DNA from 2 places in the Cytobacillus sp. BC1816 genome. Region 2 is predicted to be linked to the other one. Evidence: riboswitches for the same ligand, from Rfam matches in the RefSeq annotation. Region 2 holds a riboswitch; the other holds the start of a gene.

The links. A riboswitch is a leader RNA that binds a small molecule or an ion and turns the genes downstream of it on or off. The one in region 2 is predicted to bind cyclic di-GMP.
Region 1: linked by a shared signal. The riboswitch ahead of ACR42H_RS24220 (EAL domain-containing protein) and the one ahead of ACR42H_RS05600 (anti-repressor SinI family protein) in region 2 are both predicted to bind cyclic di-GMP.

What each region holds. Positions count from the first base shown of each region.
Region 1 is NZ_CP195611.1:4,766,175-4,770,391, reverse strand. It holds gene ACR42H_RS24235 (DEAD/DEAH box helicase) at 1-1,422, shown strand, start outside; partial or broken gene ACR42H_RS24230 (ComF family protein) at 1,448-1,561, shown strand; gene ACR42H_RS24225 (ComF family protein) at 1,652-2,116, shown strand; cyclic di-GMP riboswitch class I at 2,191-2,277, shown strand; gene ACR42H_RS24220 (EAL domain-containing protein) at 2,327-4,217, shown strand, end outside.
Region 2 is NZ_CP195611.1:1,049,491-1,053,707, reverse strand. It holds gene mnmH (tRNA 2-selenouridine(34) synthase MnmH) at 1-812, shown strand, start outside; gene ACR42H_RS05605 (helix-turn-helix domain-containing protein) at 993-1,316, shown strand; gene ACR42H_RS05600 (anti-repressor SinI family protein) at 1,642-1,788, opposite strand; cyclic di-GMP riboswitch class I at 1,819-1,907, opposite strand; gene ACR42H_RS05595 (hypothetical protein) at 2,074-2,340, opposite strand; gene ACR42H_RS05590 (LPXTG cell wall anchor domain-containing protein) at 2,717-3,427, opposite strand; gene ACR42H_RS05585 (CalY family protein) at 3,499-4,092, opposite strand; gene sipW (signal peptidase I SipW) at 4,178-4,217, opposite strand, start outside.

The sequences.
Region 1 (4,217 bases), 1.6 Mb from region 2:
TCCATTGACACCATTCCAAAGCCGCCATTGAACGAAAACTATTCATATAACAAAGAACTCCTGCAAATCCTCCACGGAAAACAGCTTCTATTCGAAAACCTTCCGTATTCAATTGAAGAAATCCATCAGCACTTTGAAAATGGCTATATTTCTTACCGAAAAGGAATAACTAAGACCAAAATCAAGACAGTTTGTGCCAGGTGCGGCAATAAAGAGCGTTCACTGTTCGCCAGTTTTTCCTGTGCCCGATGCGGTGAGAAAGAATGTACTTACTGCCGGAAATGCATCATGATGGGGCGGGTTAGTGAGTGCACTCCTCTGATTGGATGGTGCGGTCCTGCTTCTGTCCGGGATTTAATGGAGAAACCCTTGGAATGGGCAGGCACCCTATCACCCGGACAGCAGGTTGCCTCCGACCAGGTAAAGCAGGCTGTAATCGAAAATAAGGAACTCCTAGTCTGGGCTGTCTGCGGAGCAGGAAAAACAGAAGTTCTATTTGAAGGAATCAATGCAGCACTCGCCTTTGGTAAAAGAGTGTGCATTGCCACCCCGAGAACAGACGTTGTACTGGAGCTTGGTCCGCGGTTTAAAGCAGTCTTCCCCGGTATTCAGGTGGCTGTCCTCTACGGCGGCAGTGAAGACCGCCATATCCAAGCTCCCTTAACTATCGCAACCACGCATCAGCTCCTCCGCTTTTACAAAGCATTTGACACCGTAATCCTTGATGAAGTGGATGCCTTTCCTTATACGGCAGACGAAAGCCTTCAGTATGCTGTCCGCCAGTCCCGCAAAGAAACCTCCTCTATGATCTATTTAACTGCAACCCCCAGTCAAAAATGGCAAAATGAATGCCACAGTGGAAAAAGGAATTTTGTCACTATCCCGGCTAGATATCATCGTCATCCATTGCCTGTACCGTCTTTCAAGTGGTGCGGAAATTGGGAGAAATCACTAAAAAATGACAAACTCCCGTCAGCAGTTAGCCATTGGATCAAAAAGAGGCTCGATAACCAGAAGCAGTGCCTGCTCTTCATTCCGAAAATCGATAAATTGGAAAAAGTCCTCACCATCCTTCGTAAAACTTATCCTAAAATCCAAGTTGTCCACGCGGAAGACCCCGATCGAAAAGATAAAGTCCAAATGATGCGCAATAAAGAGATCACGATGCTCATAACAACGACCATTCTGGAAAGAGGAGTTACCTTCCCTAATATTGATGTTGCAGTACTCGGAGCAGAAGACCGCATCTTCACGGAAAGCGCCCTTGTTCAAATCGCCGGCCGGGTCGGCAGAAGCGCTCAATTTCCAAGCGGTGATATTACCTTTTTCCACTACGGCAAAACCGAAAGCATGGTCAAGGCTCAAAAACAAATCATCAAAATGAACTCTGAGGCCAAAAAGAAAGGACTGATCGATTATTAATTGCTTAATTTGTCATGGAGAAATCATGTCAGCAGTCAGCTGGACAACTCTCTGGTCGCGGCCAAAAGAGAATCATTTATGCCAGACCTGCATCGATAAACTTCCATTTATCAAAGGCGATACTTGCAGTAAATGCAGCCGGCCCTTCAGCATCCAAGATCCTCAATTTAGAAAAGCCGATCTATGTACAGATTGTCTAAGGTGGAATCAGAATCCAGGGTGGTCAGGGATGTTTGAGAAAAATATTTCTATCTTTATGTACGATGACTTCATGAAAGAAACAATAGCCCGATATAAGTTTCGTGGTGATTATATTTTTGCGAAGGCTTTCTCCCCTTTTATGAGGAAAAAGCTGAAAACCGTGGAATTCGACTATCTCGTTCCAATACCTCTCAGTCCTCAAAGGCTTTATGAACGAGGCTTTAATCAGTCTGGTGCACTCATCCATGAGACAGGCTTTACCGTGACGGAACTGCTGCAGCGAATTCACTCAGAAAAGCAATCCAAGAAATCCCGGTTTGACCGAATCCATCTTAATCAGGTTTTTCAGCAGCTAAATCTCAATATCGAAAATAGAAAGATCATCGTGATTGATGATATTTATACAACCGGCTCGACCCTATATCATGCAGCGAAAGTTCTGAAAGAAGGGGGTGCTGCATCAGTATCATCGGTCACATTGGCAAGAGGCTAGCGTTTTGTCAAATTTTACAAAGTTATATTTTTGAAATAGATAGTTATTAGGAAAATAATCCTATGTTAAAATATTCTAACCCAGGGCAAATTTTACGAAAGTAAAAGACGCAAAGCTGCGGGCCTAAAGCAGGTTTCTGCCATGGCAGCCGGGCTGCACAGAAGAAGAACTATTTTCGTTTGCCTTTTTTATTGGAAAGGATGTTTTGAAGTGGACGAAATAAACTCACAGGATGGTGAAAACACCACTAAAGATATGGCTGAATATAGCAGTCAGCAAATGGAATTTACTAAAATAAGAAACAATCTGAACCAGGCTCAGAAGATCGCAAATATTGGAAGCCTGGAGTACGATGTTGAAAACGATAAAGGTTTTTGGTCTGATCAGCTGTTTCGGATTTTTGGCCTAAAACCTCAAAATGGCTTTTTTCCAGACTTCAGAATGTATTTAAGTTATCTTCATCCAGACGACCGTCCGGCTTTTGAAGATCGGTTTCAAAAGCTGCTAAACGAAAAGAATAGTGTGGATTTGATATGCCGGATAATCAGGCAGGATGGAGAGGAACGGTATATTCATCATCGTGCGGACTATTTTTCTGAAGAAAGCGGATCACCGAAAATCATTGCAACGATTCAGGATATAACTGAAAAAAGGCGCATGGAAGAAAAGCTCTATGAAAATGAGCGAAAAATAGGACAAATCTATGAAAATCTTGATGTGGGCATTTATTCCGCAGATTTAATAGAAAGAAAGGTAATTCACTTCTCCAGGGGAGTGGAAGGCATTTTCGGGTACACAGCAAGCGAGCTAATTGACAACTTTGATTTATGGGACGAAGTGATCCATCCCGATGACCTGCGAAGTCTGGAAGCCAACCGGGTAAATCTTATACATGGGAAGAGCATTCGCTGCCAATACCGTATTTTCCATAAATCCGGTGAGCTTAGATGGGTGAATGATCATAGTATCCCCTATTTAGATGAAAGAGGTGAACTTATCCGCGTTGATGGATTTGTAACAGACATTACAGAACAAAAATGGCTTGAAAAGAGAATGAGGCGTATGGCATTTTATGATCATTTGACCGATCTGCCGAACCGCCGGTACTTTGATCAGAAACTCCAAACCCTTATTGAAAACGATGAACACCAGAGATTTGCCATCCTGTTTTTTGACTTGCAGCGCTTAAAACAGATTAATGATACATTTGGACACTCATCAGGAGATGAACTTCTTAGGCTTGTTTCACAAAGAATGAAGGAGAAGCTAAATCCAGTCTGTTTTTCTGCAAGAATTTCCGGTGATCAATTTGCAGTTATTATGGAATATATCCAGGAAAAGGAGGATCCTGCACAATTAGCAGATTCAATTAATGAAATTTTCTCTGAACCATTCCACATCGACAGCTTTGAGCTTAATATTACCCCGTCTATAGGCATTAGTTTATATCCGGATAATGGGAGCACAGCTGATGAATTGGTCAGAAATACGGAATCTTCCCTGTATCACGCCAAGCAGAAAGGGAATAATAGATTCCAGGTTTACCATTCTTCCATGGACATTGAATCTTATAAGCTTTTTACCCTTGAACAGGATATGAGAAAAGCCATTCAAAATGATGAGTTTTTTCTTGAATACCAGCCAAGAGTGGATACGAAGAACGGCAAAATAGTAAGTGCCGAAGCTTTATTAAGGTGGAATCATCCGGAATGGGGCAGAGTTTCGCCGCTGGAGTTTATACCAGTGGCAGAGGAAACTGGTTTAATCATAAATATAGGTGAATACGTGATAAGGAAAGTATGCAGCCAGATTTATTCCTGGAAGGAACGAGGTTTATCGATTGTTCCGATATCTGTAAACATCTCTCCGCTGAGCTTCTTGAAAAGCTGTCTTGTTTCCACGATAAAAAAGGCATTAGATGAGAATCACCTTGATGCATCATTCATTGAAATCGAATTGACGGAATCTTCCCTAATCAGCTATTCCGAAAATGTGATTGCAGTGCTTAAAGAGTTGGGAGAAATGGGCGTGAAAATTGCGCTGGATGACTTTGGGACCGGGTATTCCTCCATCACACAGCTAAAGAATTATAAATTTGATG
Region 2 (4,217 bases):
AAGATGATGGCTTCCAGCCTGTCATATACTGCTGGCGCGGCGGCATGCGCAGTAAAGCGGTCACTACTTTTATCACATATGCCGGTATTTCAATCCCTCGTTTAACTGGGGGCTATAGAGCTTACCGTCAATATATACTTGAAAACACAGCAGACTTAATTCCTGAAAAAGCAGTTGTTCTGCACGGAATGACCGGCGTCGGGAAAACGGATGTGCTGAAGGTGTTAAGCGAAAAAGGATATCCTGTTATTGATCTTGAAGAAATGGCAGGACATCGCGGATCGATCTTCGGCTCTTTTGGCATGGGGGACGGCAGCACACAAAAAACATTTGATGCACTATTGTATCAAGCCCTTTCAGAGGTTAAAGGTTCCCCATTTATTATTATGGAAGCTGAAAGCAAACGAATAGGCAAGGTTGTTCAGCCGGACGAGCTGCTTGATACAAAAAAAACCGGTATTCACATTGATATGTTCGCAAGCATGGATTCCCGTGTGCAGCGTATCCTCCGGGACTATGTTGAACCTTATCACAAAGAATACTGGTTCAAGCCGAAAGTTGATGAGAGCCTTGTGTTTATCAAGAAACGTCTGAAAGATACTGAAATCCGCGAGCAGCTGGATCAATCAGTTGAAGCAGAAAACTACGAGCTATTTATCAAACTCTTATTAGAAAACTATTACGATCCGCGCTATGCCTTTAAACAGCATGAATATGAAGGCCAATTCCACCATGTGAATGCGGATGATGTGGAAGCAGCTGCACAACAAATTATTGACATTATTGAAAAGCAAAATGCTCCCGTCCTCTGACGCGGAGCATTACTTTTTGCGAGCGACAAAAGATATATTTTTATAAAACATAGATAACTAACTATTTAATTCGGTTAACACTGTGGTATGATGATAATAATATTGAACAAATCGTTCTTAATATGGAACTCTATATATGATATAATCCTATTACATACAAAATAAGGTGTGTGGTATACGATGATCGGTGATCGTGTAAAAAAACTTCGCCAGGAAAAGAAAATGTCCTTATCCGAGCTTGCGGACCAGGCCGGTGTGGCAAAATCGTATCTAAGTTCGCTTGAGCGCAATCTGCAAACCAACCCATCGATTCAATTTCTTGAAAAAATTGCGGGTGTGTTGAATGTTCCTTTGGACCATCTAATCAACGAGCAAATCAATAAGGACGAGCTTGACAGTGAATGGATGAAGATCGTGAAGGAAGCTATGGAGTCTGGGGTTTCGAAGGAGCAGTTTCGGGAGTTTTTGGATTTTAATAAGTGGAGAAGCGGACAAAAATCATAGACGCAATGAGCCTGAATGTACAGGCTTATTTTTTTTGGAAAATAAGGATCTTTTCTCATAGGTGTTGTTTTTGCTTATTATTCTGCCCGTTGATTCCGCTACCGGAACTTGCTTTCCGCGAGGAGGAACAGGAGCCTCCTCGGCTTTGCCTGCGGGGTCTCCCGCTCCCTCTCCTCCCCCAGGAGTCAAGTCCCCTCCGCTCCAATCAACTCAGTAAATTTAATCAAGTTATTAAAAAGCAACAAACTTTACGAAAACAGCCAAAATAAAAAGCATTTCCGTATATAGAGATACCTCTAACAGAAATACTTAGCCATACCAAATATTAAGCTTCGATCAGAAGCTCTTTGGCTTTGTTATTATGTAAAAACTCTCTAATTTCTTCCTTTTGCAGGCCTAAGTTCTTTGCTTCCATAATTAACTGCAGCCACTCCAAATCAATTCCTTCGACCTTTACATTTTCCTCTGTCAAAATTCTTCCCCCCAGGATACATATCGTATTCCAGGCAACCCAGCCATCTTAGTATTTTTCAATACCTTAGACCCGTGACTTTGCGTCCTCATCTTTCAATGAGTTTGCCTTTTTCTGCGCCTATCGGCTCAAAGAAATATTTTCCATAGATGTATTCTACTATGGGCGTATTGCTAACGTTGTCAGATTTTGTATTCATTGTTAATTATTTTAATATTAAATTTTTTTATTTTCGACAAAGCCCTAAATACTGTAGTTGTTTTAGATTACCATTACCCTCACCTTTTAAAGGAAGTTGTTGTTAATGGTCGAATTCTTTTTTGAGTAGTAGGAAAGTCCGATTCTTTTTCTGTAGTTTTTGCTGATTTGTATTATTGAATAGGTGTGCGGAGTTTTGCTTTTATAAAAGGCCGTGTGGACTGGTTCAAGGGTCATAGCATCCTGAAAGATTTCATTCGTTAAATCAGTTCCGCAAATCGGGCATAGCCAGCCATCCGATTCACTGCTGCTATATGAAGGTTTGTGGCATTTATGGCAGTTCTTTCGGTACATTTACAGCCTCCTCATTTGACTAAGAATAGTATATTTACTCAATCGGTTCTCAAAGATAGAGCTTCATAAATCCATAAAACATGAAGTACTAATATTAATGAATAAAGATAAGCTGCACCTTTTGCCAATACCTTTACTTTAGTTTCTGGCGGAAACTTAATCGAACTTGAAAGCAGGATTAAAAAGCCTGAAAGAACAGCTTTATTAGAAAGAAATAATTATAGGGGTTCTATAGTATATAGAAAATTGGCAGAATTTTTTTCTTAAGTTCCCCGCTTAAGGAGTAGCTTTTTGATTATATTCATTAACTGCTTAGATAAGTTCTAAACGCGAATAAAAATTAAGGCCTTATAGAATCAGTTCCTCAGGCCTTAATCTAATGTTCACTCCGCATCCTTCTATAACGCCATAACAAAATAACGCTTCCGGCACCTAAAAATAGTGCACCGATTAGTAATAAATTATAATTATTTGTTGCGGTATTGGGGAGCTTGTTAACTTTCTCTGGGATTACAGTTGCATCAGTGGATGGTGGCGAATTAATAGTTCCCCCTCCAGAATCATTATTATCACCTGAGCCGGGAGTCTCATTGTCAGTTTCAGTGTCACCTGTTGCCTCGGCAAGAAAAATGATTTCAACCTCTGCGGATGAGTTTTGAAATTCATTCCCCAAATGCTCTGGCATTGTTACTTGGAAAAATAGGGTTTCATCTGTTCCCTTCGCTAATTCTCTGGGAGTGAAACCTTTAAAATCTTTAAGTTTTCCTTCGTAAAGCATCTTTGTATCTTTCTTAACCTCAAGCTCTAATTCCTCAAAAAGTCTTTTAATAGACTTCGATTTTCCAATGTTAGAAGTATATTTAAAATCCTGTTTACCATCATTTTTTATGGTTATATTTCGGGGCATCCAGTCCCCTGGTTTTAAATTTTCTACTTTAAATAGATATCTATTTGAGTCTTCTAAGTTCGTATTAATATCAATTTCCTTATCTACTGCTATTGCAGTTTCGTTTCCAAAAACCATTAAGAAAAGAAAAATATATATAATAAATTTTACAGGTTTTGCCAGCAAACTTTTAACTTTCATGGCATTCCCTCACAACGATATATTTAACAAAAGGCGGGAAACTACTTCCCACCCTTTGGTTTGAAAACCTATTATCTTGCAACACCAGCGCCTTGCTTACCATCAAATGTCCATTTCAGTTCTAAAGAATCCCCTTGGAATTCGTTTTGATCAGCATTGTTTTCTACAAACTCATATTGTACATAAAGAGTATCAGAAGTACCTGCTGCTAAATTTCCTCCATTTTCTGCAAACCAACCACTCCAGAAGTTTCCAGCAATAACATCAGGGCTTGCATTTTTCAGATCATAAAGTGTAGTTGACCAGATTGGCGCGTCTAATTTATCAGCATTAATTAAGAAATTAACACGAATATGTTTCCCAAGATCATCCCCATTATTTCCATTTGCGTCATTAACTTTATAATCAGTCATTAAATCAATTGTAGCTATATCCAAGCTGCCACCATTAACTAGTTGGAATGAACGGAGCATAGTATCTCCAGGTTTAATATTATTCACATCAATAATGGTTGTTGGATTTACACTTAAATCCAATGTTCCAGCTGCAAATTTAGCAGTAGCTTCTGCACTGTCACTAAAGTATGCAAATGTTCCCCCACCAACTAATGAAATTCCTAATGCGGCTGATGCAATTCCCATACCTAACTTTTTCTTAAGATTCATAATAAAGCTTCCTCCTCTTACCCCTTTTTGGGTATGTATAATTTTATATATTGACCCCTGCATAACTACAGGGAGTGCAACCAAGTTAAGCTGTTTTTTCTTCTGAATCCGTTTTACTGCTTTTA